Regions from separate parts of the Bacillus sp. H1a genome, predicted to be linked through region 1. Evidence: riboswitches for the same ligand, from Rfam matches in the RefSeq annotation. Region 1 holds a riboswitch; each other region holds the start of a gene.
What was found. Region 1 has a riboswitch for thiamine pyrophosphate ahead of tenA (thiaminase II). Riboswitches for the same ligand answer to the same signal wherever they lie in the genome.

Region 2: another riboswitch for thiamine pyrophosphate. It lies ahead of thiM (hydroxyethylthiazole kinase); the one in region 1 lies ahead of tenA (thiaminase II).
Region 3: another riboswitch for thiamine pyrophosphate. It lies ahead of thiC (phosphomethylpyrimidine synthase ThiC); the one in region 1 lies ahead of tenA (thiaminase II).
Region 4: another riboswitch for thiamine pyrophosphate. It lies ahead of U860_RS0124125 (MTH1187 family thiamine-binding protein); the one in region 1 lies ahead of tenA (thiaminase II).

Annotation. Positions count from the first base shown of each region.
Region 1 is NZ_AYMH01000047.1:3,533-11,340, forward strand. Features, by position in the region: gene U860_RS0122040 (hypothetical protein) at 1-189, opposite strand, end outside; gene U860_RS0122045 (SH3 domain-containing protein) at 195-1,352, opposite strand; TPP riboswitch at 1,603-1,715, shown strand; TPP riboswitch at 1,776-1,878, shown strand; gene tenA (thiaminase II) at 1,968-2,663, shown strand; gene U860_RS0122055 (ABC transporter ATP-binding protein) at 2,632-3,381, shown strand; gene U860_RS0122060 (ABC transporter permease) at 3,381-4,133, shown strand; gene U860_RS0122065 (ABC transporter substrate-binding protein) at 4,130-5,131, shown strand; gene tenI (thiazole tautomerase TenI) at 5,142-5,762, shown strand; gene thiO (glycine oxidase ThiO) at 5,755-6,864, shown strand; gene thiS (sulfur carrier protein ThiS) at 6,880-7,083, shown strand; gene thiG (thiazole synthase) at 7,086-7,808, shown strand, end outside.
Region 2 is NZ_AYMH01000055.1:19,378-27,185, forward strand. Features, by position in the region: gene ilvA (threonine ammonia-lyase) at 1-1,071, opposite strand, end outside; gene thiE (thiamine phosphate synthase) at 1,178-1,837, opposite strand; gene thiM (hydroxyethylthiazole kinase) at 1,851-2,660, opposite strand; TPP riboswitch at 2,731-2,840, opposite strand; gene U860_RS0124155 (siderophore ABC transporter substrate-binding protein) at 2,943-3,890, opposite strand; gene U860_RS0124160 (ABC transporter ATP-binding protein) at 3,965-4,723, opposite strand; gene U860_RS0124165 (iron chelate uptake ABC transporter family permease subunit) at 4,717-5,688, opposite strand; gene U860_RS0124170 (ABC transporter permease) at 5,678-6,631, opposite strand; gene topB (DNA topoisomerase III) at 7,064-7,808, shown strand, end outside.
Region 3 is NZ_AYMH01000019.1:23,536-31,343, reverse strand. Features, by position in the region: gene U860_RS0108360 (hypothetical protein) at 1-241, opposite strand, end outside; gene U860_RS35800 (hypothetical protein) at 330-479, opposite strand; gene cydA (cytochrome ubiquinol oxidase subunit I) at 750-2,105, shown strand; gene U860_RS0108345 (cytochrome d ubiquinol oxidase subunit II) at 2,098-3,123, shown strand; gene thiC (phosphomethylpyrimidine synthase ThiC) at 3,420-5,180, opposite strand; TPP riboswitch at 5,293-5,408, opposite strand; gene lldP (L-lactate permease) at 5,480-7,138, opposite strand; gene U860_RS0108330 (DUF4870 domain-containing protein) at 7,437-7,754, shown strand; gene U860_RS0108325 (metal-binding protein) at 7,807-7,808, opposite strand, start outside.
Region 4 is NZ_AYMH01000055.1:8,974-16,781, reverse strand. Features, by position in the region: gene U860_RS0124130 (methyl-accepting chemotaxis protein) at 1-1,164, shown strand, start outside; TPP riboswitch at 1,226-1,327, shown strand; gene U860_RS0124125 (MTH1187 family thiamine-binding protein) at 1,430-1,750, shown strand; gene U860_RS0124120 (ABC transporter permease) at 1,722-2,495, shown strand; gene U860_RS0124115 (ABC transporter substrate-binding protein) at 2,492-3,490, shown strand; gene U860_RS0124110 (ABC transporter ATP-binding protein) at 3,487-4,236, shown strand; gene U860_RS0124105 (ABC-F family ATP-binding cassette domain-containing protein) at 4,636-6,168, shown strand; gene U860_RS35690 (hypothetical protein) at 6,634-6,789, opposite strand; gene U860_RS0124095 (DUF1992 domain-containing protein) at 6,879-7,250, shown strand; gene U860_RS0124090 (thioredoxin family protein) at 7,261-7,575, shown strand; gene U860_RS0124085 (hypothetical protein) at 7,589-7,808, shown strand, end outside.

The DNA of each region.
Region 1 (7,808 bases):
AAAAATTGCATTATAAATATGGGCAATTTTTTGTTTCAGTTGAACTTGGAATGATTCCATCATAATTTCTAAAGCAACAAAAGCAATGATAATAGACAAAAATACAGTGTTCGTATTATAAATGATTAAACAACAGATTAAACCTAAAAAAGCCAGGTATTCAATAAAGAGAGGTATATTGCGTGGCATACAATTTACCTAACTAAATATGGCAGTGGGTTCACTGCATTTGTTTTTTCAAAATTCCATTCCCCATTATGTAATTCAAAATGGAGATGTTGTCCGTATGAATATCCTGTATTTCCCATATGACCTAGTAATTGTCCGGTTTGTACTTGATCACCAGCTTGTACAGTACGATCTTTCATGTGAGCATAAACTGTTGTATATAATTTCTCATTTATTTGATGGGCGATGAACACGACATTGCCGTAGCTAGCCGAATAATAAGATTTCACAACTTTACCTGCAGCAGCAGCTTGAATAGAGACGTTGCCTTGTGCTGCAATATCTATACCATAATGCATTTGTTCCCAGCGCATATCAAATGTTGAGCTGATTTTCCCTTGGGTAGGGAATTTGAAAACTGCTGGAATTGATGAAGGTGAAGCGGTTGTTTTAGCTTGCGCTTGATTTTGCACTACATATTGTTTTGCCACATATCCGTATCCTGTGCCAAAACGAATTTTATACCAAGTTCCTACTGTTTCTACTACCTGTATTTGTGTACCATTTTGCAGAGAACCGATTGCTGCACTATTTGTGCTAGCAGAGCTACGCACATTTAATTTGGGTGTTGCAACAGTATAAGAAGGAGAACCTTGTACAGTTATACCTTTTACTAGAGGTGTGGATCCATTAGATACAAATGTTTTTTGTACGTAACCAATTTGGCCGTTATGTAATATTTTGTACCAATCTCCTTGTTCACCTTGAATTGTAATGAATTGACCATTTGGCAATATATCTAGAATAGAAGATTCTGTATTAGGTTCAGAACGAACGTTTAATGCGTTTGCATTTACGATATATTGATACTTTTGTTGAACATTTTTTTTGAATAGAATTGCATCTTTTTTCATATAGCCTGTTTTGTTGTTAACGGATACTTTATACCAATCTTGAGCTGTCTCAAGAATAGTAACTGGGCTATTAAATCGAATGTTATCAATTATTGCACTGTCTGCATGGCTATTTTGATGTAGTGCAACGTTGTCAATTTTTACATACCCCGTTTTTGCTTTAGATGATTGCTTAGCAGCAGCTGTTTGTATATCGGATTCTCCCATATAAGGAAGTAACGAAGCAATTGCGATAGTAGTTGCTGTTAAAGCTGTAGCTTTCATATTCATGTAATAAAGACCTCCTCTAGTTGTATAGTTGTAATTTTATTATAGTATAAAGATACAATATATTGGTCTTATTCACATAAATGTAATATGAAATCAATATAAATAATGTTAGAAGAGAGATTCGTATATATATATCATTTGTGGAGCTGCATTTATATTTGTTTAACATGTTAAGATTTAATGCGCAATTAAGAAAATTAAAATAGTTGATGATGACTTATGACAATGTTATACTGACAGTGATAATTTTATAGTTTGCTAGGAGAGCTGGTGTTGCCAGCTGAGAGGAGGGCCGTAAGCCTTTGATCCTTTTCATTACCTGATCTAGATTATGCTAGCGTAGGGAAGCAATTCGGACATTAACAATGAGTCCCCGTTTCTTTGCGTATAGAAACGGGGCTTTTTTATTTGAAAATTTTATATTAACACCACTAGGGGTGCTTTTCGTGCTGAGAGAGGAATAATCCTTAACCCTTACAGACCTGATCTAGGTAATACTAGCGAAGGGAAGTGGAACAACGAATAAAATATATTTTTATTTGCTGTGGCCACTTCTTATATAAAGAAGTGGCTTTTTTATTGGGATAAACAGATATACAGGAAGGGGAAATATAAATGAAATTTTGTGAAAGATTATTTGAGACGGTGCAGCCTGTATGGGAGAAAAGTCATAATCATCCGTTTGTAGTAGGTATGGGGGATAGCACTTTAGAAAAAGATAAATTCCAGTATTATATTATTCAAGATTATTTATACTTGTTGGATTATGCAAAACTATATGCAATTGGTGTTGTAAAGGCAACGAATCCACAAGTTATGGCGAAATTTGCAGAGCAAATAGATGGTATTTTAAATGGTGAAATGACGATTCATAAACAATATGCAAAAAGACTTGGGATTTCTGCCCAGGAGATGGAATCGGCAAAACCATCTGCTAAAAATTTAGCTTATACAAATTATATGATGTCTGTATCTCAAAATGGCACACTTGCAGAATTAATAGCAGCTTTACTTCCATGTATGTGGAGCTATTGGGAGATTGGAAAGCGTTTAAATGATATTCCTGGAGCAAGAGATCATGAGTTCTTTGGGGAGTGGATTCAAGGATATAGTTCTGAAGAATACGGTAACCTTTGTATTTGGTTAATAGATTTATTAAATGAAATGGCAGTTGGGAAGTCAGAGAAAGAGCTAGATCGATTAGAGGAGATTTTCTTATATTCCAGCCGATTTGAATATTTATTCTGGGATATGGCTTATCGTAAGGAGATGTGGGGATTTGAGGAGCAAGAACATACTACAGTTTCGTAATGTTTCCTTTCATTATGATGAAAAACCAATCATAGAGGGACTAAATGCCAATATACAAGAAAAAGAGTTTGTGAGCATTATTGGACCAAGTGGCTGTGGGAAAAGTACTTTATTTCGCCTTATTACAGGTTTAGAAGAGGCGAGCAGCGGACAAATAGAGCTTATGGAAACAAAGAGGCATCCTGTAGGGTATATGCCTCAAAAAGATATGCTTTTGCCATGGAGAACAGTTATTGAGAATGCTGCTTTACCGTTAGAGTGCCAAGGTGTGCAGAAGAAAGAAGCACAGGTAAAGGCAAAGGAACTGTTACATAAATTTGGTTTACAAGGGTACGAGAAAAAATATCCGAAAGATTTATCTGGTGGTATGAGACAGCGCGTATCTTTTATCCGAACTTTATTAACAGGCGGAGAGATATTATTGTTAGATGAACCGTTTAGCGCGTTGGATGCTTTAACGAAGGCATCTTTGCAGGAATGGTTGTTTGAACAATGGCAAGAGTGGGAAAAAACAATTTTATTTATTACACATGACGTTGAAGAAGCCCTTTTTCTTTCTAATCGTATTTTTGTTGTAGAGCAGCAGCCGATAGCTACTTTAACTGAGCGAATTGTGCCGCTTGAACGTAACAGAACAAGAAAAGATTTACATAAGCCTGAAGTGTTAGCGCTTAAGGATGAGCTTCTTAGTATGTTACAAAGGCAGGTACTTGTATGATGAATCGTTTGAAGGAGCTATTACCTGCCCTCACATTAAGTGGAATTTTACTTATTGCTTGGGAAGTAGGAGCAAGAATTGTAGATGAGATGTACATTTTGCCATCACCTTCTGCAATTGTAATGAAGATATGGGCGCTGAAAGATATATTATTTACGGTTCATTTACCTGCAACGTTGTATGTCGTTTTAATAGGTGTTGTTATTTCTATCGTCTTGGGCGTAGGGCTAGCAATGTTAATGAATGCGAGTACGTGGATGGAAAGAGCATTTTATCCATTATTAGTTGCCTCGCAAACAATTCCGATTACAGCGCTTGCGCCGCTATTTGTTTTATGGTTCGGATATACCATTTGGAGTAAGGTTGTTGTCACAGTTTTAATTACATTTTTCCCAATTGCGGTCAATACGTATGATGGACTTCGCAGTACGAAAAGAGAATGGGAAGAGCTTTTAGTTACGTATGGTGCAACGAAAAAAGATGTTTTTCTAAAGCTAAAGTTGCCATCTGCTCTTCCTTACTTTTTCTCAGCGTTAAAAATTGCGGTACCACTTAGCGTTATTGGGGCAGCGATTGGAGAATGGCTCGGTGCGCAAGCTGGGCTTGGATATTTCAGTAAAAGAATGATGACGCAGTTAGACGGAGCGGGGGTATTTGCACCAATTGTATTGTTATCATTATTAGCTATTTTCTTCGTCATACTTGTTTCGATATTAGAAAGGAAATTCATTAGTTGGAGGAAACATTCATGAAATTATTAAAACGCATCTTTGTGTTTACATTATTAGTTGCAATGATTACAGGATGTTCTAGTAATTCAGCATCAGATAAGAGTAAAAAAGAGAAAGAAATAACAGTAATGCTGGATTGGTATCCGAATGCGGTACATAGCTTTATTTATGCCGCAATTGAAAAAGGATACTTTAAAGAAGAAGGAGTAAAGGTGAATATTAAATTCCCTTCTAATCCGACTGATCCATTAACATTAGCAGCTGCTGGAAAAGTGACAGTTGGTTTGTATTATCAGCCAGATGTTGTGATTGCAAGAGCAAATGAAAACATTCCAGTGAAATCAATTGGAGCTGTCGTACGTTCGCCGTTAAATCATGTTGTATCGCTGAAATCAGCAGGTATTCAGTCACCTAAAGACTTAGAAGGAAAAACAGTTGGATATTCTGGAACACCTTTAAGTGAAGCGTATTTAAAAACGATGGTAAAAGAAGATGGTGGTAATCCAGATACAGTGAAAGTAGTCGATGTTGGATTCGATTTAGTACCAGCGTTAATTACGAAAAAAGTAGATGCTGTAACAGGGGCATACATTAACCATGAGGTTCCTGTTATGCGTCATGAAGGTCATGAACCAGCTTACTTTAATCCAGCTGACTACGGGGTGCCGAATTATCATGAGCTTGTATTTGTAACAGGTGATAAAACTTTGAAAAAGGATAAGGAAGCGTTGCAAGCCTTTTTACGTGGTGCGAAAAAAGGCTATGATTTCATGAAGAAAAATCCGGATGAAGCACTAAATATTTTATTAAATCATCAAGAAAAAGAAAACTTCCCACTTGTACCAGAAGTTGAAAAAGAAAGTATGAAAATTTTATTAGAGAAGATGGAAACGAAAGATGAACCATTCTTATCAGATTCAAAAGAGTCATGGGAGCAGCAAAATAAATGGTTGAAAGAAAAAGGGATGACGAAAGAGGTTGTTCCAGCCGATGAACTATTCGAAAACATTTTAAAGTAGGCGAATGCATATGAAAAATGAGCTCCATGTAATCTCAAATGGTCAAATGCCATTCGAAGAGGTAGTGAATGTAGGGATACAAATTGAGAGTGAGATTGATTATTTGCATATTCGTGAGCGTGAGAAAAATACGAAGGAATTGTATTACGGTGTGGAAAGCCTTTTGGAGAAAGGCTTTCCAGCATCCAAAATAGTGATAAATGATCGAATTGATATTGCTATTCTATTAAATATTCCACGTGTTCAGCTAGGGTATCGAAGCGCAGATGTAAAGTTAGTGAAAGAAAAGTTTTCTTATTTGCATGTTGGTTATTCAGTACATTCTTTAGATGAAGCGATAGTGGCATTTAAAAATGGAGCGGATTCGCTCGTTTACGGTCATGTATTTCCAACGGCTTGTAAAAAGGGTGTGCCAGCAAGAGGATTAGAAGAAATTGCTCATATGGCAAGGTGTTTATCAATACCAATCACCGCAATTGGTGGAATCACTCCTGAAAATACAAACGATGTTCTTGCAAATGGTGTAAGTGGCATTGCTGTTATGTCTGGGATTATAAGCAGTAGTAATCCGTATAGCAAGGCGAAATCTTATAAGGAATCAATAAGAAAGTGGGCGGGAAAACATGTGTAAGAAGTATGATGTAGCGATTATTGGCGGAGGTGTAATTGGCAGTTCAATTGCACACTTTCTAGCGGAAAGAGGGCATAAAGTAGCGATTGTAGAGAAGCAAGGAATCGCATCTGAAGCTTCGAAAGCAGCAGCTGGTTTGCTCGGTGTTCAGGCAGAATGGGATGAATATGATCCGTTGTTTGAGCTTGCTAGAGAAAGCCGTGCTATATTTCCACAACTTGCAGAAGTTTTACGTGAAAAAACAGGCATCGATATTGGGTATGAAGAAAAGGGAATTTATCGCATTGCCCAAAATGAAGATGAGAAGGAAAGAATTCTTCATATTATGGATTGGCAACAGAAAACAGGCGAAGATTCCTACTTTCTAACAGGGGAGCATTTGCGGGAAAAAGAACCATTTCTTTCCGAGTCAATTATAGGGGCGGTATATTACCCAAAAGACGGTCATGTTATTGCACCAGAGCTGACGAAAGCATTCGCACATTCCGCGGCATTTTCTGGAGCTGACATATATGAACAGACAGAAGTGTTTGATATTCAAATTGAAAACAATACGGTGACTGGAATTGTTACAAGCGAAGGTGTAATCACATGTGAAAAAGTCGTTATCGCTGGAGGTTCATGGAGTACGAAATTACTACATTATTTCCATAGTGATTGGGGTACATATCCAGTTAAAGGAGAAGTTGTTGCAGTAAGAAGCAGGAAGCCTCTCTTGAAAGCTCCTATTTTCCAAGAGCGGTTTTATATTACGCCAAAGCGCGGTGGCCGTTATGTAATTGGGGCAACGATGAATCCTCATACGTTTAATAAAGCTGTGCAGCCAGAAAGCATAACTTCTATATTAGAGCGTGCTTACACGATATTGCCTGCTTTAAAAGAAGCAGAGTGGGAAAGTACGTGGGCTGGGTTAAGACCGCAGTCTAATCATGGAGCTCCTTATATGGGAGAGCATGAAGAAATAAAAGGTTTATATGCTTGTACTGGGCATTATCGAAACGGTATTTTATTAAGTCCTGTTTCCGGTCAGTATATGGCTGATTTAATAGAAGGAAAGCGAGAAAATCATTTGCTAGATTCATTGCTTCCTAAATCGGTTTAGAAAGGGGATGGAAGTTTGAATTTAAAAATTAATGGTAAGCAAATTGAAATACCAGCGAGTGTAAAAACAGTAGCTGAGTTACTTACACATTTAGAATTAGATAAAAGAATCGTTGTAGTAGAGCGTAATAAAGATATTTTACAAAAAGATGATCATAAGGATACATCTGTTTTTGATGGAGACCAAATTGAGATTGTAACTTTCGTAGGAGGCGGTTGATTATGTTAAACATTGGACCATTTTCATTTCATTCTAGACTTTTATTAGGAACAGGGAAATTCTCTGATTTTGATGTGCAGCAAAAGGCAATTGACGTTTCTGAAGCTGAAATTTTAACATTCGCAGTACGTCGTATGGATATATTTGATGCGAAGCAACCTAATCTATTAGAGAAACTTGATGTGAAAAAATATACGTTACTACCAAATACAGCGGGAGCAAAAAATGCTGAAGAAGCTGTTCGAATTGCAAAATTAGCAAAAGCTTCTGGACTTTGTGACATGGTAAAAGTAGAAGTTATTGGTGATGATAAAACGTTATTACCTGATCCGGTAGAAACATTGAAGGCATCTGAAATGTTATTGGAAGAAGGATTTATCGTTCTTCCATACACATCTGATGATGTTGTATTAGCGCGTAAATTACAAGAACTTGGTGTACACGGGGTTATGCCAGGAGCATCACCAATTGGTTCAGGGCTTGGTATTGTAAATCCATTAAATTTAAGTTTCATTATTGAACAAGCAACAGTGCCAGTTATCGTTGACGCTGGTATTGGTAGCCCAGCTGATGCAGCATTTGCAATGGAATTAGGGGCAGATGGTGTGCTATTGAATACGGCTGTATCGGGAGCAAAAGACCCTATTAAGATGGCACAGGCAATGAAGTTAGGTATTGAGGCAGGGCGCTTAGGCTTTGAAGCGGGTCGTATTGCACGTAAGCGT
Region 2 (7,808 bases), on a different contig from region 1:
ATATATATTTAATACATTCGCTTCAAAACTTGTTACAACCTCGAGTAAGTGTTGCAAATACCCTGGCTTATCTTTAATCGTTGTCGCAATATGAACGAAACGCCCTGCTTCAACCATTCCATGCTCAATAATACGTGAAATAAAGTTTACATCGACATTTCCACCGCTTAGTACGGATACGACCTTTTTTTCTCTTATTGGGATTTTTTGATAAAGCAAAGCAGCCAATGAACTCGCACCGGACCCTTCGACCAACAATTTATTCCGCTCAAGAAGCATTAACATCGTCCGAGCGATTTCCATTTCATCTACACAAAACACATCATCCACATAACGTTGTACAAGTTCAAAAGTTAAATATCCTGGCCTTTTAACTGCAATTCCATCTGCCATGGTTGGCGCCGAATCTACCGTTATTACTTTCTTTTCCTCAAGTGATTGTTTCATTCCTGGACAAGCAAGTGTCTGCACACCATATATTTTTACTGATGGTTTTTGTTCTTTAATTGCCATCGCAACTCCTGCAATTAATCCCCCGCCTCCAATAGGACAAATAACAGCTTCTACGTCTTCAAGCTGTTTTAATATTTCCAATCCGACTGTCCCTTGACCCGCAATTACTGCTTCATCATCAAATGGATGTACAAATTTTGCTCCTGTCTTCTCTTTTAAATCTAGTGCGTAAGCTAATGCATCGTCAAATACATCACCTTGTAATTCCACATGAGCACCATACCTTTTCGTCGCAAGCACCTTACTTAACGGTGCACCTTTTGGCATTACAATCGTACAAGGAATACTGAGCATATTACTAGAATACGCAACCCCTTGTGCATGATTTCCAGCAGATGCCGCAACAACACCATTTTCTAAATCACCTTTTTCAAGAGAAACCATTTTATTATAAGAGCCACGTACTTTAAAGGAACCTGTCTTTTGTAAATTCTCAAGCTTTAAATAAACATCATTCTGTGATAATTCACTAAATGTGCTCGAATAATCTAGCGGTGTCATATGTACAATACCCTTCATTTTCTCATAAGCAGTTATAATATCCTGGAATACAATCATACCTTCGCCTCCGAAACAATATATGTTTATACATACTAGTTTAAGCGGCATATTTTGTTTTATACGACAAAAGATCACGTAGCATTTTATGCTACATGATCTTCTCTTACAAACTCTTATTTACTTCATCAGCTAATTTCTTCGTACTTTCATACGCAGAATCAGCTAAGCTAATCGCAGAAATAACCGAAATACCATCCGCACCGGCATCTATAACAGAAGCTGTATTTTCAATTGTAATTCCGCCAATACCAACAATCGGTATTGTAATCTCGTGTTCTCTAAAATACTTTAGCCCTTTCGTTCCTTGAACTGCTTTCGTATCTTTTTTCGTACTCGTTGGGAAAATAGGACCAACTCCTAAATAATCAGCTCCGTTTTCAATCGCCCAGCGTGCTTCTTCAATTGTATGTGTAGATACTCCAACAATTTTATCTCCCATTTTTTCACGAACAGATGTTATTCCTTCATCATCTTGTCCAACATGTACACCGTCTGCATCTAATTCAAGAGCTAATTCAACGTCATCATTCACAATAAACGGCACATTATACTCTTTGCAAAGTGTTTGTAGTTCTTTCGCAAAACGAATACGTTTCTCACCAGTTAAAGCCCCTTCTCCCTTTTCACGAAATTGAAAAAGTGTTATACCGCCTTCTAGTGCCTCTCTCAATACTTGCAGTGGCTCCTTCGTACAATTGTTACTACCCATAATAAAATATACTGGTAGTAATTTAGACATTTCATCCATTGTAATACGCGACATCTATTTCCCCTCCTTACTGTACAAACTCAATCTTTCCATACTTCTCAATATCCTCTGAAGTTGTATTCGCTAATTGATTTAAGAACTCAATTTGGAAGCTACCAGGTCCTTTTTCTACCGTTTTGGCTGCTGCCAGTTCCGCAGCTACTCCATAAAATGTTACTGCTGCGACAGCTGCCTTCACATAATCTTTTTCAACTGCTGCAAATGCTCCTATTACAGAAGTTAATAAACAGCCTGTTCCAGTAACTTTTGTTAAAATGCTATGGCCATTGCGAATAAGAACTACCCGCTCTCCATCTGTAATGATATCCTCTTTTCCAGTGATCACAGCAACTGTATTTAATTCATCCGCTGCCTGTTTTGCAATACTTACGACATTACCATTTCCAGTACCAGCGTCTACACCTTTGATTTCCCATTTTTCATTAATAACATTAGCTATTTCTGCTGCATTTCCGCGAATTATCGCTAAATTTATTTCAGCTGGAATATGCCTTGCAACTTCTGTTCGATAAGAAGTTGCTCCTGCACCAACTGGATCAAATAGTACTGGTACATGATTCATATTTGCTGATTTACCAGCAAGTAACATCGCTTCTACCTCTTCGGGGCGAAGTGTACCCATATTTAAAACGAGTGCGCCAGCAATACTAGCCATTTCTGCTACTTCTTCTTTTGCATATGCCATTACAGGCGATGCTCCTAATGCTAACAAACCGTTTGCTGTAAAGTTTGTTACAACGACATTTGTAATATTATGCACGAGTGGATTAGACTCTCTTACCAGTTCCACTATTTTACTAATTTCTTGTACATTCATTCTATTCATCTCCTAACTTTAATGATGGGAGATACACAAAAAGACACTTTGCGTATGCAAAGTGTCTGAACATGTGCTTTTACACTCTCCCTACGCTGGCATTATCCAACAGGTTCAAATGGTCAATGACGGGTTAGTCATACTCTCAGTTTGCATCCGCAAACTCCCATGTGCTTTTTATTCAACTACTTCAAAGTCTACTCTCATTCTAGTGAAATAACAAGTTCTTTACTTTCTTATACAGAAAGAGTGATAGGGAATCCTATCACTCTTTTCATACTATTATTTTATAGCTTTTGATACTTCTTTCACCATTGCTGATACAGACTCAAGTCCGCCACCAGATAAGTACCAGTAGTTTGCATCAAGGTAAACTACGTTTTTGTTTTTCACAGCGTTTGTTTTACTTACCAGTTCATTTTCAACAACTTGCTTAGCAGAAGATTTCCCGCCAGTTACTACGCCTCTATCAATTACAAATAAGTAATCAGGGTTCTTCTCAAGGATGTACTCAAATGAAACTTTATTACCATGTGTATCTGCTTTAATTTCTGGGTCAACAGGAGTTACGCCAAACACATCATGAATAATACCGAAGCGAGATTGAGGGCCGTATGCACTTACTTGACCATCGTTCGCTAAAATAACTAAAGCTTTTTTATCGCTTTTCTTCGCTTTTTCATTTAATTCTGCCACGTCTTTTTCAACTGCTGCAATTTCTTTTTTCGCTTTATCTTCTTTATCGAAGATTTTCGCTAATGTTTCTGTGTTTTCTTTAAATGATTTCATGTATTCTTTTGTATCTTGTTCTACGTAAATTGTTGGAGCAATTTTTTCGAATTCTTTATATGAATCAGCTTGACGTCCAGAAATGATAATTAATTCCGGATTCATTTCATTGATTTTTTCGAAGTCTGGTTCTTTTAAACCACCAACGTTTTTATACTTTTTATCTTTATATTTAGAAAGGTATTCTGGTACACTTTTTTGCGGCACACCAGCCACGTCAACACCTAGTTTATCTAATGTATCTAATGAACCGAAGTCGAATACTACAACGTTTTTCGGATTCGTTTTAACTTTCGTTTCGCCTAATTTGTGCTTAATCGTAATTTCTTTTGATTTACTTTCACTTGCCTCGGTCTTCTTGTCAGTAGAAGCACCATTACTACATGCCACAGCGACAATAGCAAGCATGAAAGTTAATAATAGCATCGCTAATTTCTTCACTTCAATCACCTCAATAAAATTTTTAAAATTATTTAAATCGATAGCACATTTACACCATCAAAAATAACTTCCTCTTATGAAAAATAAATACAAATGTTGTTTCCAGATATCTCTTCTATATGGATGTCCATATCATAAATATCTTTTAAAACAGCTTTATCAATAATTTCGCTCGTTGGACCTTCTTTCATTACTTTTCCATCTTTCAAAGCAACGATATGATCGGAATAACAAGAAGCAAAATTAATATCATGAATTACGATAACAACCGTTTTTCCAAGCTCTTCAACAAGTCGTCTCAGTACTTTCATAATTTGTACAGAATGTTTCATATCTAGATTATTCAGTGGCTCGTCCAATAAAATGTATTCTGTATTTTGAGCAATAACCATTGCGATATACGCCCTTTGCCTCTGCCCACCACTGAGTTGGTCTAAATACTTATGCTGGATGTCCTCAAGTTCCATATAGCGAATAGCTTCCTCAATATGGCTCCAGTCTTCCTTTGTCAGATTACCTTGTGAATATGGAAATCTACCGAAACTAACTAATTCTCGAATGCTAAGCCTTAAATTAATATGATTCGTTTGCTTTAAAATTGAGATTTTCTTAGCAAGCTCATCGCTCTTCCATTCCCCAATTTCTTTATCTTCAATGTAGATTTCACCAGCATCTTTTTTTAATAACCTACTAATCATAGAAAGAACCGTACTTTTCCCTGCTCCATTTGGACCAATAAAAGATGTGATTTTTCCTTTTGCTATTTTAATAGAGACATCTTCAACAACATTTTTATTACCATATTGCTTTGATATGTTTCTTACTTCTACCATGACTTGCTCTCCTTTAATAGAAGATAAATGAAGTACACGCCACCAACAAAGTTAACAATGACACTTAAAGTCGTGTTAAATTCAAACACTCTTTCAACAATCAATTGTCCTCCTACTAAGGCGATAATACTAATAAGGATAGAACCTATTATTAAATATTTGTGTTTGTATGTATGCAAACATTCACGTGCAACGTTTACTACAAGCAGTCCTAAAAATGTAATGGGTCCTACTAACGCTGTGGAAATAGATACTAAAATTGCAATTACAATTAAAAGCTTCTTCACGACTTTGTCATAATCTACTCCTAAATTAATTGCCTCATCTCTTCCGAGTGATAGTACATCTAATAATTTCAGCTCTTTATACACATAAGCAATAACCAATACAATTCCAATGATAGACGTTACTAGTAGCTCTGTTTTTACATTATTTACACTTGCAAACATTTTCCCTTGTACAATTTGGAACTCATTTGGATCAATGAGCACTTGCATAAAGGACGATAAACTTTGGAAGAATGTACCGAATATTAATCCGATTAAAAGTAGGAAGTAAATATTATTCCCTTCTCTTTTAAACAGAAACTTATAAAGAAATAGTGAGAAAATCACCATTAAACTTACTGATATAAGGAAGTTTACGTTTGTGTTCATCATCGTGAAATGTTGTGATCCAAATACAAATACAACAAACGTTTGAATAAACATATAAAGTGAATCTAAACCGATAACACTCGGTGTTAAAATACGGTTATTACTAATCGTTTGGAAGATCATTGACGAAAATGCAATCGCTCCGCCTGTTATGATCATCGCTAACAATTTCTTACCTCTTCTCGGCAAGGCATAATCTAATGTGTTCATATTTAAGTTAATAAATAAAAATATCCCAATGACTATAACTGATACAATGGCTAGTAATGCCAAAATCATCTTATAATTTCTTTGTTTTCTAAGCTGCATATGCGTTTCTCCTCATCAATAAATAAAGGAAAATTCCGCTTCCGATTACTCCTACTGTAAGACCAATAGAAATCTCGTACGGATAAATTACGACCCGGCCAAGTATATCGCAAGCTAGTACGAAAACTGCTCCTAGCAAGGCAGTGTTCGGTAAGCTATTCTTCAAGTTATCTCCGCGATAAATAGAAACAATATTCGGAATAATAAGCCCTAAAAATGGAATCATTCCTACAGTTAAAACAACTAACGCGGAAATTAAAGAAACGATAACAAGTCCAATATTTAGTACTCGATTATAATTCATCCCTAAATTCGCAGCAAAGTCTTCTCCCATTCCAGCAACAGTAAAACGATTTGCATATAAAAAGGCGATGATTACAAGCGGGATACTTAAATATAAAATCTCATATCTTCCTTTCATAATCATTGAAAAGTCACCTTGTAGCCAGGAATTGATATTTTGAATTAAGTCATATTTATAAGCAAAGAATGTTGTAACGGAACTAATAATGTTCCCAAACATAATCCCTACAAGTGGAATAAATATCGCATCCTTAAACTTAATTCTCTTTAAAATTTGCATAAATAAAAATGTACCAGCTAATGCAAAGACAAATGCAACAAGCATTTTCTCAAGAGGACTCGCTGTCGTAAATAACATTAACGACACTAACACCCCAAGCTTCGCACTATCCATCGTACCCGCAGTTGTCGGAGATACAAATTTATTTCTGCTCAATTGCTGCATAATTAAGCCACTTATACTTAAGCTCACACCAGCAACGATAATACTGATTAAACGTGGCAACCTACTAATGAATACCACCTGCATTTTATCTTGATCCCAATGCACAATATCCATGAGGCTTATATCTTTTACACCAATGAAAATAGAAGCAATCGATAAAACAATAAGCATAATAAACAAATATCTTTTTTTCATAGTTATTCATGGTGCAGATTATGTTCTGTCGCCATCATCTGATTTTAAACAGATTATAATCCTATCATTTTATCCCCCTCATCTATTTATAGAATGATAGAAATCATAACTCTTTTGGTAAAACCTTTTCTTGCCTTCTTATGGTTAAAATGAATTTCATTATCAATTAAGAACATAATTTATATGTATTAATCAACTTTCCCATATATTATTTTGGCAATATTTTGGTAACCCCCTTTAATGATAATGAAATTCATTTACAATGTCAACGTATACACTCAAAAATCTGACATTTATATCAAACTTTTATTTATATACGTAAATCCTCCCTCATTCATTTAATCGGAAATATTTCAAACCTGTAGCATAACTGAATCCAGCAAAGATGTATGCTATATTTAACGTATGGAAATTTGAAAGGATGTTTTTAAAATGGCAAAAAGTATTGTAATTGCTGAAAAGCCTTCTGTTGCACGTGATATCGCACGTGTACTGAAATGTGATAAAAAAGGAAACGGCTACCTTGAAGGTAGTAAATATATTGTTACTTGGGCTTTAGGCCATCTCGTTACATTAGCAGATCCAGAAAGCTATGATGTAAAATATAAAAAGTGGAATTTAGAAGATTTACCAATGCTACCTGAGCGTTTAAAACTAACGGTAATTAAACAAACAGGAAAACAATTTAACGCTGTGAAAAGCCAGCTACTTAGAAAAGATGTAAGTGAAATCATTATAGCTACAGACGCTGGCCGTGAAGGTGAATTAGTAGCGCGCTGGATTATCGATAAAGTTAAAATGAACAAACCGATTAAGCGTTTATGGATTTCATCGGTTACTGATAAAGCAATTAAAGATGGCTTCGCAAATTTAAAGCCTGGCAAAGCATATGACAATTTATACGCTTCAGCTGTCGCACGTTCAGAAGCTGACTGGTATATCGGTCTTAATGCGACTCGAGCATTAACTACCCGCTTTAATGCCCAACTAAATTGTGGTCGTGTCCAAACACCTACTGTAGCCATTATTGCAGGCCGTGAAGACGAAATAAAGAATTTTAAAGCTCAAACTTACTACGGTATCGAAGCTCAAACAGCTGAGAGATTAAAGCTAACTTGGCAGGATATAAAAGGAAATAGTCGCAGCTTTAATAAAGAAAAAATTGATGCACTTGTGA
Region 3 (7,808 bases), on a different contig from region 1:
TATCCAGCGTATACTGTAACCATAATCCTGCCGATTCCGATAAAGCTTCGCGGCCTTTCGCCTCACCTGTTCCTGCCTTTGTATCTGCTAAACGGTACGTTGCAAGTGTCCCATTTTCATTTACCATATACCTTAAAATAAAACGTTCCGTACGATTTCCTTGTAAAGCCGCCCAAAACACAATTCCTCCTAAAGCAAGTAAGGCAATAATTCCAACCCCTATATATACACGTTTTCGCAAACTTTTCACCTCCCTAGTAAGACTAACCTTTATTTTACTAGAACATACACAAATATAAAAAAGACAATCCTTTAGATTGTCTCCTTCATTATCCTTCACAAGCTTCTTTAGAAGGTCTATATAGCGATTCCACAAGTCGATCGTATTCACGACGCGTAATTTCTTTATTATACAACTTTAATAATAAATCTCTATGCTCTTTTGAAAATGCCATCTTTTTAATGACTTCAGGATACATAAGACACCCTCTCCATTTCACATAAACTTCTTCATTCTATAAACGTAACACGTCTAATAAGAACTTATGTTCGCATAAAAGATTATAAAATATTACCTGCTAAAAAACAAACAAGATATTACCGATTTTATATTTCTTTCTCTTTCGAATATTTCAAAATCATATTACCACACTCACTTTTTTAAATACACACATATTTTTGGTAGTTTTTTGAATAAATCTTCCAATTCAATCAGAAAATAATGGCAAAAAGAGAAGAGGAGTATACATATGGATACTGTAACATTAGCAAGGGCCTTTTTCGGTTCTTCACTAGCATTCCACATTATCTTTGCAACGCTTGGAGTCGGACTGTCTTTAATGATTTTTATAAGTGAAATATTGTATCACTGGAAGAAGGATTCTGACTATGCCATTATGGCAAAAAGATGGACAAAGGCTTTTGCCATCCTTCTCGGTGTAGCAATTCCTACTGGAACAATTGTTGGTGTGCAAATTTCACTTCTTTGGCCTGGCTTCGCCAAAATTGTTGGTCAAGTTATTTCCGTTCCCTTTCAAATTGAGATTTTCGCCTTCTTTTTGGAAGCTTTATTCATGTCTATTTACGTATATGCAGCTGATAAACTACCTCCCTTTATGAGGTTAGTCTCGCTCTTTTTCGTTATGCTTGGTGCCACTGCATCCGCCGTGCTTATTACATCAGCAAATACATGGATGAATACACCAGCGGGCTTTTCAATGAGTCCGGATGGCTCAGTTTTTAACGTTGATCCGTGGAAAGCTTTCTTTAATCCGAGCTTTGGTACAAGTGCATTCCACGTTGTTATTACGGCATATGCAACTGGAGCAGCAGTTATCGCCTCTATCGCCGGATTTAAATTATTGAAACGAGATATAAGCGCACGTGAAATTGCTTATCATAAAAAAGGATTACTTTTAGGACTTGTCGTTACTTTCATTACTGGTGCTACGATGTGGCTTTCAGGGCACGAGTCTGCTATCGCCTTACATAAACATTCACCCGAAAAACTAGCATCTGCTGAAGCTTTATTTGAAACGACATCACATGCTCCTTTATCAATTGGCGGGGTTGTTGATCCTAATACCCTTGAACTAAACTATGCACTCGAAATTCCAAACATGCTCAGCTTATTAGTAGGACTCGATCCTAGTACCGTCGTAAAAGGGCTAAATGAATTCCCGCAAGAAACGTGGCCACCATTTTATACACATACGCTTTTTAATTTAATGGTCGGCTCTGCTACATTTACCTTTGCTGTCGCAGCTATTGCCCTCATGTATTGGTACTTTGTTTATCGAAAAAAAGGAGCGGAGTTACCGAAATGGCTTCTTTGGGCGACTGCTGCATGTGGACCTGTTATGATGCTCGGTATTGAATTCGGATGGATTTTCAGTTGTAGTGGTCGCCAACCATGGACAATTTATGGCATGCAACGTACGTTAGATGCTGCTACACGTGCCGATTTCGTCGGTCCTTTATTTGTCCTATTCATCATTTTATACATCGGACTCGCTATCTTAACAGTCTTTGTACTACGGACATTCTTTAAGAGACATCCGCTAAAGAATGATTTACATCAACAAGGAGGCGATTCTCGTGCATGAGGAAAGCATTGCAATCATCATCTTATGGGCTCTTATTTTCGTATATAGTATATTAGGGTCCATTGATTTTGGAGCTGGTTTTTGGGGCATGGTATACGCTAAACATCCGACACTCGCTGCAAAGCTTGCCAATCGGTACTTATCACCAACTTGGGAAGTAACAAATACGTTTCTCGTCTTTGTCGTAGTCGCTTTTCTCGGTTTCTTTCCAAAAGCAGCCTTTACCCTTGCAACGGTTATGTTCGTACCAGTTATGTTAATTTTAGTACTCGTTGCGATTCGAAGTACATTTATGGTATTTGCTTACTCTTTGCCGAAATACCAACATCTTCTTCGTATTATTTCAGGGATTACTGGACTCCTAATTCCAGCTCTATTAATTACCGTTCTACCCGTCACAGAGGGCGCCTATATTACAATGTCTGAAGGAAAAGAAGTGCTCCTTTATGGAAAGCTTCTTTCTAGCCCCGTTATATATTGTTATATGCTCTTCGGACTAACATCAGAACTATTTCTCTCTTCTCTCTTCCTTGCTGATTTTGCGAGAGAACAAAGTTCTGAAGATACGTACCGAATTTATAGAAGAAATGCCATCATACTTGGTCCCGCAACGCTTGTTACTGCTATTATTGCTCTCGTTGTAATGGACCCTAAAACACACTGGCTTATGCAGGGATTAATAAAACAATTCCCATGGTTTACAGTTTCTATCGTTTTATTTGTTATCGGCTATTCCTCCCTTTGGTGGACAAATAAGAAATACAACACACTAGGCTTCCCTCGTATTGCAGTTTTAGCTGTTGTCGCTCAGTATGCATTTGCAAGCTACGCTTACGGCGTCGCGCATTTACCATATATCATTTACCCAGATGTAACTGTATTTACAAGCTTTACGACGACCGAAACATTTTATGCATTGCTTATTCTTTACGCAATCGGGATTGCAATTTTACTACCAGGATTTATTTTCTTCTGGAATTTATTCTTGAAGGATCGAACTTTTTTGAAGGAAAAATAATAAATGAGGGGCATTCAAACATAGAATGCCCCTCATTTATTAGAAACCTCTCCTAATAGTTATTTCACTACTATGTATACTTGCCTTATATCTAAAAAAACACATATTCACATCATCCCATTATACGTCTAGTTCTTCTTATTTTTTGCTGAATATACTACCAGTACAAACTTGAGACAAGCTACGTTTGCTCAAGGGAAAATAGAAGCCCCCTTTGCTACCGTCTTAGCAAAGGGGGCTTCTTCTATATTTAAGCTAGGTACAGTGTGATCAATCAAGTAAAGAGGTGTAACGTATTATTGATATAAGTGACTACCAGTTTCTTTAAATTGTTCTGCCTTCTCTTTCATTCCTTTTTCAATTGCTTCTGTCGTTTCTAAATCATTTTCTTTCGCATATTCACGAATATCATGTGAAATTCTCATACTGCAAAACTTCGGTCCACACATCGAACAGAAATGAGCTGTTTTCGCCCCTTCTGCTGGCAACGTTTCATCATGATACTCCATCGCACGTTCAGGATCTAAAGATAAATTAAATTGATCGCGCCAACGGAATTCAAATCGTGCTTTTGAAAGTGCATCATCACGCTGATGAGCCGTTTTATGCCCTTTCGCAAGATCGGCCGCATGCGCAGCAATTTTGTACGTAATAACCCCTTCACGAACATCATCTTTGTTCGGCAAACCTAAATGTTCTTTCGGTGTTACATAGCAAAGCATCGCCGTTCCAAACCAGCCGATCATCGCTGCACCAATTGCTGATGTAATATGGTCATAACCTGGTGCGATATCAGTCGTTAACGGCCCAAGTGTGTAGAACGGCGCGCCCTGGCAAATATCAAGTTCTTTCTCCATATTCTCTTTAATTAAATGCATCGGTACATGCCCAGGTCCTTCGATCATAACTTGCACATCATGTTTCCAAGCAATTTTCGTTAATTCACCAAGTGTCTCAAGCTCTGAAAACTGTGCTTCATCGTTTGCATCTGCAATGGAACCTGGACGTAACCCATCTCCAAGAGAGAACGAAACATCGTACTGCTTCATAATTTCACAAATTTCTTCAAAATGAGTATATAGGAAGTTTTCTTTATGATGGAATAAACACCACTGCGCCATAATAGAACCACCACGGGAAACGATACCTGTCGTACGCTTTGCAGTAATTGGAATGTAACGAAGTAATACACCAGCGTGAATCGTAAAGTAATCAACGCCTTGCTCCGCTTGCTCGATTAACGTATCGCGATACACTTCCCACGTTAAATCTTCTGCAATCCCGTTTACTTTTTCAAGCGCTTGATAAATTGGCACTGTTCCAACTGGTACCGGAGCATTACGAATAATCCACTCACGTGTTGTATGAATATTTTTACCTGTAGATAAATCCATAATCGTATCCGCACCCCAGCGCGTTGCCCATGTCATCTTCTCTACTTCTTCTGCAATGGAAGACGAGACAGCTGAGTTTCCGATATTTGCATTTACCTTCACGTGGAAATTACGTCCAATTATCATCGGTTCTGCTTCTGGATGGTTAATGTTAGCTGGCAAAATTGCGCGTCCTTCCGCAATTTCCTTACGAACAAACTCTGGCTCTACCCCTTCACGAATCGCAACATATTCCATCTCAGATGTAATAATGCCATTACGTGCATAATGCATTTGCGTAACATTTGCACCTTGCTTCGCTTTAAGCGGCCTGCGATTCATTTGCGGGAAAACAGGTGTATGTTTTGAAGCCACCTTTACACCGTCATCCTCGGGTTTAATTTCGCGCCCTTCATAAGCTTCCACATCACCACGCGTGATGATCCAAGAGTGGCGCGGCGTTGGAATCCCCTTTTCCAACTCCACTTTATACTCAGGATCCGTATAAGGGCCACTCGTATCATACACACGGATTGGCGGATTTGGGATGCCGTTCGTGTCGCTTTGTTCAATCTCGCGCATCGGTACTTTCATACCTTCACGTGGTCCATCCACATATACTTTTTTACTCCCTGGTAAACTCGATTTCAATTCAATTTGCTCAGCTGAAACAGACTGTTTCATAACCTTTATTGCCCCCCTGTTCGTGACAAGGACGAGATATGGCCAGCGTATGCCAAAATAAAAAGAGCCAGGTCCATAAAAAAATAAGGACCTGGCTCATAAAGACATAATTATGTAAAGCCGTTAACTTCCCTACGCTGGTACGAGCCAGATCAGGTCCAAAGGGTTAAGAAGTTCACACGCTTCTCTCTCAGCCTACGCATACGTTAGGCACCCCTAGTTTATCACTGATTTAATTTTCAATACTTTCCCATCATACACGATAATCTGAAAAATGCAAAGGTTAATTCTTTTATTGTTTACGGAATCATCCAAGTCAAATAATAAGCCTGCACATACGTCATAATCCCAACAATAATAACGAAGAATAAACTATGTTTCACCGTGAAACGGAACAGATCTGATTCTTTTCCAGCAAGACCAACTGCCGCACAAGCAATCGCAATCGATTGCGGAGAAATCATTTTACCTGTTACACCACCTGTTGTATTTGCTGCAACGAGAAGCACTTCAGATACGCCAACTTGCTGCGCTGTAATTGCTTGTAAATTCGAGAACAGTGCGTTCGCTGACGTATCTGATCCTGTTAAGAATACGCCAATCCAGCCTAGGAATGGTGAGAAGAACGGGAATAGTCCGCCAGTTCCTGCTAGCGCTAACGCTAATGTAGAAGATAAACCAGAATAGTTTGCGATAAATGCGAATCCTAATACGAATCCAATAGATAGAATTGGCATTTTCAGTTCGTTTAATGTTTCTTTAAATGTTGCTACTGCATCTTTTGCACTCATTTTCAAAATAAAGATAGAAATGATACACGCAATTAAAATCGCTGTTCCAGTCGCTGATAAAATATCTAATTTCAAGATTGCTTCATAAGGTGTTGGTTTATTTACAATAGGCTCTGCTTTCATTACTAAATTGTGCAAGCCTGGAATTTCAAACTTAAATACAAGACTTTCTAAAGCGCCGCCTGGAGCGAATAATGCTTTAAAGAAACTTTGGCTCCAAATGACTACCATCACAGTTAAAATAATGAACGGAGACCATGCTTTTACTACTTTTCCTACTGTTAGTTTCGGCATAGATGTCACCGTCGTTGCTGCTACTTCGCTATTCGCTTCTTTAGACTGATAAATTTCTTTCGGCTGCCAAACTTTTAAGAATAGCGATAAACTTACTAAACTTACAAGTGCTGACGTAATATCAGGAAGTTCTGGCCCTAAAAACGTCGCTGTAATAAACTGTGTAATTGCAAATGAACTACCCGCTACAAATAAAGCAGGCCACGTTTGTCTTACTCCTTTAAAACCGTCCATTAAAAATACGATAAAGAATGGAACAAATAAAGATAAGAACGGTAATTGATGTCCAGCCATTTGTCCGATTTTATGCGGATCAATGCCTGTTACTTGTCCAGCAACTGTAATCGGAATCCCCATTGCTCCGAACGCTACTGGTGCAGTATTTGCGATTAAACAAAGACCTGCTGCATATAAAGGATTTAATCCAAGACCTGCAAGAAGCGCTGCCGTGATCGCTACTGGTGCACCAAATCCTGCTGCCCCTTCTAAAAATGCTCCAAATGAAAATCCGATTAAAATAACGAGTAATCGATGGTCATTTGTAATTGATAATACAGATGCACGAATGATATCAAATTGACCTGTTTTCACAGAAATTTTATATAAAAATACCGACATAATGATAATCCAAGCAATTGGCCATAATCCGTATAAGAAACCATACCCGGTTGCTGTCATTGCCTTTGTGAACGGCATTTTATACGCAAATAACGCCACCAAAATTGTTAATACAACTGTAATAAATCCTGCCACATACCCCTTCATGCGTAAAACTGCTAAAGCTAAGAAAAAAAAGATAATTGGAATAAGTGCGACCGCTGCGGAAATCCAAATGTTACCGAATGGGTCATAAACTTGTGTCCATGTGTTCATTGTTCTCTCCCCCTCAATAATCCCCTTTTAAATAAAATATAACCTTATCAATAGACTATCAGGTCATCATACCTTTTAACCTAAAAATAAAAAACGTTTAAGAAAACGTTTTCACTAAGTTTCATTTCTACTTTAACATATCATTTTCCATTAAAAAAGATTTTTTTGAAAATTTTATTATCTCGCGTGAAAATCTTACAAAAACGTCACGTTCTTGTAAGGTTCATCGATAGGAAGCTAGACAAATTTCCTGCATAATAAAAATATAACAACGGACATTATTTATGAGGTGATATATATGAACGGAAACAAAATACTAGCAGCTTTATCATACTTTAGTGTACTATTTGCGCCTATCTTATTCCCTATTATCGTTTGGATTGTAGGCGATTCTGAAACAAAGCCACATGCGAAACGAGCTCTATGGACACACATAATTCCAAGTATCGCTACATTTATCGGTTTAATTATTCTAGGAATTATGGGTATTGGATCTGAACAACCTGATGTAACACTTGGAATCGGAGCAATCATTGTCTTATGTATTTGCGGAATCATTAGCTTATACTACTTCATTTGGAACATCGTAAAAGGTATTAAAGTGCTGAAAGCTTAATTTTAAACAAACGTTTAATTAAAAAAGGACACTTGCAATTTGCAAGTGTCCTTT
Region 4 (7,808 bases), on a different contig from region 1:
CCTAGTACAAAGGAAAAATTCATTATACAAGGTTTAATGTTTATTTGTATTTCTGTTTTAATTGCAACTGTTATTCAATTCTTAATTGTACGTAACGCACTTGCTCCATTGCGAGATTTACGTGAAGGATTGCGCAAAGTCGGTGAAGGTGATTTAAGTATTAAATTAGAGGAGAGACCAGATGATATTGGTATTATTAATGCGTATTTTAATAATACCATCGAGAAGTTTAAAGGAATTATAGATAAAGTGAAGCAGACAGCAGAACAGGTTTCCTCATCTTCACAAGAATTGTCAGTGAGTACGAAAGAGAATAGCATGGCAGTTCAAGAGATCGTAAGTTCTATGGTTGAGTTAAGAGCTGGCGCTCAGTCACAAGAAACTGCAGTACCACAGTATTTAGGTATTGTATATGAAATGGAAGATAAGATGGAAGAGATAACGAATGCTGTAAAACAAATGGCGAAAGAGTCTGAAGGTATGGAGCACCATTCAGTAAAAGGAAATGGTGTTATTGAACAGACGATTAATCAAATGAACATAATACAAAATGCAGTACAAGATTTATCTTCTATCATTTATTCTTTGGAAACAAGATCAAAAGAAATTAGTGATATTGTAACTGTAATTACAGGTATTTCAAATCAAACTAATTCGCTAGCTTTAAATGCTTCTATTGAGGATTCACGTGCTGAGGAAACCGGAAGGGGATTTGCCGTTGTTGCTGATGAAGTGCGTAAATTAGCAGAGCAGACGGAAGCATCAGCAAAAGATATAGCGAAATTAATAGGGGAAACACAAGCTGAAACGGAAGAAGCTGTTGTTTCAATGCAAAAAGCTTCAAAAGAAGTAGAATCAGGAATTAAACTTGTTCAAAGTAGTGGTGCTTTCTTTGAACAAATTTCAAGGTCAGCACAATCTGTTACAAATCAAGTTAGAGTTGTTTCTAGCAATTCAAGTGATATATTGCAAAATAGCCAAAATATTGTTCGTGTTGTAAATGAACTATCACTTATCGCAAATACGTATGCGAATAGTAGTAGTAATATTGAAGAAAGTATGAAAGAACAGGAAATGTCTGTACAAGATATTGCTGAATTAGCTAGTTCTTTAAGCTGGCTTTCACAGGAGTTACAAGAGTTAATTGGGGAATTCAAAAGTTAAATGAAATGATTATACATGCTTTTGTTTGTTCAATAAAATAAATCATGCTACAATGAAAACGAATTAAGAACCGGGGAGCCAATTGGCTGAGAGGATGTAAGTATACATCGACCCTCAACCTGATCTGGATAATGCCAGCGTAGGGAGTTACTTTAAAGTGATGTAGCATAAGTTATTATAGAATAACTTGTATACAAGGCTTTCCTACATGGTAGGAAAGCCTTTTCTTTTTTTTGGAAACATATTTTGTAAGGGGGATTTTATTATGTCACAACAAGTTACAATTTCATTTTCAGTAGTACCACAAGCGAAGAACAAAGATGTGTATTCCGTTGTTGATAAAGCAATTGAAGTTGTACAACAGTCGGGAGTTCGTTATGAAGTAGGGGCAATGGAAACAACGTTGGAAGGAGAATTAGATGTACTTCTTGACGTCATTAAACGTGCGCAACAAGCTTGCGTCGATGCTGGAGCAGAAGAAGTTATCACTTCTATTAAAATTCACTATCGTCCAAGTACGGGCGTAACGATTGACGAAAAGGTTTGGAAGTACCGTGATGAATATGCAAAACCAGAAGCGATCTAAAATAATTACAACAATTTGGCTTATCCTTCTCATTGCTATGTGGGAAGGATCTGTTTCATTATTTAAAATTGAGCCGTGGATTTTACCGAAGCCATCAGCAATTGTGCAAGAGTTAATTGGAATGAAAGATTTACTATTACCGAATACAGTGCAAACGTTACAGGAAGTAATAATTGGGTTGTTTTTTGCAATTATACTTGGGACGAGTATTGCTATCATTATGGATGTTATCCCGTTATTTCGGATTTTAATGAATCCGTTGCTAGTTATTTCGCAAACAATTCCAATCGTTGTGCTCGCTCCATTATTTATTATTTGGTTTGGGTACGGAATGTTGCCAAAAGTAATGGTTGTTATTCTTGTTTGTTTCTTCCCAATTGCCCTTAGCATTTTAGAAGGTTTCCAAACGGTAGATAAAAATATGCTGAAACTGTTACAAACAATGAAGGCGACGAAATGGCAAGTTTACCAGAAAGTAAAGTTGCCAGCAGTGCTCCCATACTTTTTCTCAGGTTTAAAAATTGCAGTTACATATAGCGTAATGGGGGCAATTATCGGAGAATGGCTCGGTGCAAGTGAAGGGTTGGGGGTTATGCTTACGAGAGCTACAAAATCCTTTTTAACTGCTCGAGTATTTGGTGTTGCAGCGATTATCGTCATGGTGACATTATTCCTGTACTTTATTGTTGAATTTATGGCAAGAATAACAGCACCATGGATATACAGAAAGGGCGGCAGAAAATGAAAAAAGGTTTAAAAATTATGTTAGCTGCATTATTAGCAGTTGGTGTTGCCGGATGTAATGCGGCGAAGAAAGAAGAGAGCACAAGCAAAGAAAAGAAAGTGAAAGTCGTTTTAGATTGGTTCCCAAATACAAACCATACTGGTTTATATGTGGCGAAGACTAAAGATTATTATAAAAAACAAGGGTTAGATGTAGAAATCATTCAACCAGGTGATAATGTTACGGCCGAACAAATGATAGCTTCAGGAAAAGCTGATTTTGCGATAAGTGCACAAGAAAATGTAACATTGGCTCGCGTTGAAGGTATTCCTGTTGTGTCGGTCGGTGCAATTATTCAACATAATACATCTGCTTTTGCATCGTTAAAGAAAGATAATATTGCTTCAGCGAAAGATTTTGAAGGTAAACGTTATGGTGGCTGGGGAGGACCAGCAGAAGAAGCGACGTTAAAGACAATTATGGATAAACATCAAGCTGATTTTAATAAAGTTGAAAAAATTATTCTTGGACAAACAGATTTCTTTAAATCAATCGGTCGTGATGCAGACTTTGAATGGATTTATTATGGATGGGATGGAATTGAAGCGAAGCGTCAAGGAAAAGAGTTAAATACAATTATGGTAAAAGACTTAGATCCAGCACTCGATTTCTATAGTCCTGTCATTATTACAAGTGAAAAACATACGAAGCAAGATAAAGATTTTGTGAAAAAGTTTATGACTGCAACGACGGAAGGTTATAATTTTGCAATTAAAGAACCGAAAGAAGCTGCTGATATTTTAATTAAGGCTGTTCCAGATGTGAATAAAGAATTAGTACAAGAAAGTCAAAAGTGGTTAAGTACAAAGTATCAAGATGATGCAAAAGCGTGGGGAGTACAGAAGGAAGAGATTTGGACGAATTACATGAATTTCTTATATGACAACAAAGTTATTAAAAAGAAAATTGATGTAAAAGATGCTTTTACAAATGAATTCCTTCCAAGTGAAAAATGAGTGGATTACAAATAAAAGATATTGTAAAAGCTTTCGATGGAAAGAATGTATTAGCAAATATTAGTGCTTCCATACAAGAGGGAGAGTTTGTCTCCTTTGTGGGCCCAAGTGGTTGTGGAAAAAGCACATTATTAAATATGATTGCGAGTGTTGAACAACCAACGAGCGGAGAAGTGTTTTATAACGAGAACTATGTAAAAAAACAAGATGTTGTTAGTTATATGCCACAACAAGATTTATTACTACCGTGGCGATCTGCTTTGCAAAATATAGTTCTTCCATTAGAAATCGAAGGGAAGCCTAAAAAACAAAGGCTGACAGAAGGAATGGAAGCATTAAAGCAGTTTGAGCTAGATGAATATGCAAATCATTACCCAGATGAGCTATCAGGTGGAATGCGTCAAAGAATTAGTTTCCTTCGCACATATTTATGTGAAAAGCCAATTATGCTACTCGATGAGCCTTTTGGAAAATTAGATGCATTTACAAAAATGGAAGTACACAGTTGGCTTTTAAATTCTTGGCATCAAGAAAAGCAGACAATTGTTATGGTTACACATGACTTAGATGAGGCAATTTTGCTTTCTGATCGCGTATTTATTTTATCTCAAAGACCGGCATCAATTGTTGGAGAGGTACAAGTGAAATTACCTCGACCGCGAACAATGGATATGTTAACATCTCTGGAGTTAAAGAAAGATAAGGAAGAAATTTTAAGAGTATTGGCTCCTTATATGAAAAAATAGAAAAAGCCTCTTAACAGTTTTAGTATAATTACTGTTAAGAGGCTTTTTTGCAGAACATGAAATGAATAAGAAGGAACAAAAGGAAAAATAGCGAATAGAATATAACAGAGTAGTTTATACTCGTAATATAACAAATGTAAAAGGAGTGAAAGGATAAAATGACTTTATTGACTGTTCTTCAAATGGTTTTAGCTTGATATGGGAGAAGTCTGCCCATTTTTAAAGATTAAGCTAAATTGAAGACAGCAGGTAAAGAACCTTAATCCTTTTTTACGATAATAAATTGTAATGGGTAAGGTGTATTCACCTTACCCATTTTTATATGTACAACTAAATAAGTCTTTATGCTGTTGTTCTCTCTATTTAGCTTATGAACTATAAGTAGAGGAGAGAGATAAAATGAGTATATTAACAGTAGAAAATGTAAGCCATTCATATGGTGAGAAAACTATTTTATATAATGCATGTTTTCGATTATTAAAGGGCGAACATGTTGGGTTAGTAGGGAAAAATGGAATTGGAAAATCAACATTGTTACGCCTGTTAACAGGAGAACTTATACATGATGATGGGAAAATTGAATGGTTTCCACATGTGAAGGTTGGCTTTTTACAGCAACATATGGATTTACAAGAAGGTATAACAATTGAAGAATACTTGCAAAGTGCATTTTCTAGTTTGTATGCGATTGAATGTGAAATGTTAAAAATTACAGAAGAGATGGCTATAACGGAAGAGATAGGGAAACTATTAGTAAAGTATGGCGAGCTACAAACGATACTTGAAGGTTCTAATTTCTATCAAATTCGTACAGAAATTGAAGAAGTAGCAACCGGTTTAGGCTTGTTTGAAATAGGGATGGAAAAGGATGTTTCAAAGTTAAGTGGTGGTCAGCGGACAAAGTTATTACTTGGAAAACTCCTTTTAGAAAAAGCGGATGTTTTATTATTAGATGAGCCAACTAACTATTTAGATACAGCGCATATAGAATGGTTGCAATCGTATTTAAAAATGTATGAAAAAGCTTATATTATCATTTCGCACGACGAGGCATTTTTGAACAATATTACGAATGTCATTTATCATCTAGAAGAACGAAAGGTTAAGCGCTATGTAGGAGATTATGAAGCCTTTTTGCAAAGTTATCAATTACAAAGGAAACAATTACAAGCGGCGTATGCGAAACAACAAAAAGAAATTGCACATTTAGAAACCTTTATTCAAAAAAATAAAATTCGAAAAGCGAAACAAGCAAAAAGTCGTGAGAAGGTATTAGAGAAAATGCAAAAGGTGGAAAAGGTTAACGATGTACCTCGTGCGCGTTTTGATTTTAATGTTTATACTGAGCCAGTGAGTCGTATATTACAGGTAGAGAAACTGAAAATTGGTTATGGTGAACCGTTATTTCCAGAATTGGATTTTCAAGTAAAAAAAGGGGAAAAGATTGCAATTGTTGGTCATAATGGGGTTGGAAAAACAACAGTGTTAAAAACATTACTAGGACAAATAAAGCCGTTAAGCGGTTCAGTTTTTATTGGTGAACGGGTAAAACCAGCTTATTTTGCACAAGAGGAATTCGCTTCAGAAATAACTGCACTAGAAAGAGTATGGGCAGGGAGACCAGATATGACAAGAAAAGAAATCCGACAAGCATTAGCAAAGTGCGGATTGAAAGAAGATCATGTTTTAAAACCTATCCATTTATTAAGTGGAGGGGAACAAACGAAAGTACGATTATGCGAACTTATCGTAACTCAAAGCAATGTTTTAATTTTAGATGAACCAACTAACCATTTGGATACAGAGACTAAGATGGCTTTGCAGGAAGCGTTAAAACAATATAAAGGTACGGTTTTAATTGTTTCACATGAGCCCTCTTTCTATAAAGCGTGGATAACAAAAGTATGGAATATTGAAGAATGGAACGTTTAAAAATAATCACAAAGAAAAGGCATTAGCTTTTATGAGCTAATGCCTTTTCTTTGTAATTAACATGATTTTCGAGAATTCTTACATGAGAATTGTATGAAGAAGCACTCTTATGGTGCGCTTATAAGCGTGCTTTTTCTGCGATTATATTTATAATAATACTAGATGCCTTTCCCTAATAGGCCACTATCTTTCTTTGTATATATATAGATAGTTTGAAGTGGAATAAAAATTATTCCTATATGTAAAGGATAATGTGATTAGTATGGGAAGACAATAGTAATTAAAGGAAATTCATGTAAAATTCAGCTGAGCTTCATACAAACTTCATATTAGAAACTAAATATAAATATAATAGATTATTAGAATGTTTATTTTTTACTTTTTATAAAATTAAAAGTTTGAATTTAGGAATTAACGTTAAAACCTAAATCCAAACCTTATTGAAATAATTAAATAAGGTTACGTTTAGTTTTCACTAATGACTGCATTTAAAAGTTCAGCAGGATTTCCTGTTCCTGCGCCTCTGATTGTAACGAATCCACCCGGAGGAATTTCGCCACTCCACCCTACATTAGTAATTACATAACGATTATTTGTTTTACTACTAATTTTAGAATCCAAAACTTGTGTGTCTTTGCTATTGCGTAATGTAGCAGAAAACTGAAATTTCATGTAAAATAATAGTAAAAATATGTAAAGGAGGGAATAGTGTGGATGTGTTTTTGAATATTGCTGAAGAAAAAATTCGTCAAGCAATACGGAATCGAGATCTCAATAATATTCCGGGAAAAGGAAAACCACTACAATTAGAAGACCTTTCAATGGTACCTCCAGAATTAAGAATGAGTTATAAAATATTGAAAAATGCGGGTATGATTCCACCAGAAATGGAATTGCAAAAAGATATATTAAAAATAGAGGATTTAATCGCTTGCTGTTATGATGAGGTTGAGAGAATAAAATTACAAGAAGAACTAACAGTAAAAACTTTGCGTTTTCAGCAGTTAATGGAAAAGAGAAAAATTAAAGACAATTCAGCATTTCGTATGTATCAAGATAAAGTATTTCGCAAATTACGTTAAGAGGGATAAGATGAATCATTTTCAAACGGTAGAAGAATTAGCGACATATATTGAAGAACAGCAGTTAGTACTTCTGTTTATAAAAACGGAAAATTGTGGTGTTTGTGATGTTATGTTAAGGAAAGTAAATTATGTATTAGAGGGTTATGATTATGTAAAGAAAGTAGAGGTTTTACTACAAGACATGCAAGAGATTGCGGGTCGATATTTAGTATTTACAGGGCCGACAGTTCTATTATTTCATGAGGGGAAGGAGATTCTTCGTGAATCGCGCTTTATTTCACTTGAAAATATAGAGAGAGTACTTCAATTGTTAGAAAAATAAGGGAGGTTTTTATATGGGGTTTGTTATTGCAGCGTTGCTATTTTGTGTTTTAGTTTGGATGATTGCAGCATCAGTTAAATCAAATAATCGAAGAGTAAACCTTACTAAAAAAAGTAATGCACATAATATTTCTAACACCTCATCACCATCATTTTTCTTTGCTGGATCTGATAGTAATAGTTCACATGATGGCGGTCATTCACATGATTGCGGAGGATCTTTTGGCGGAGATA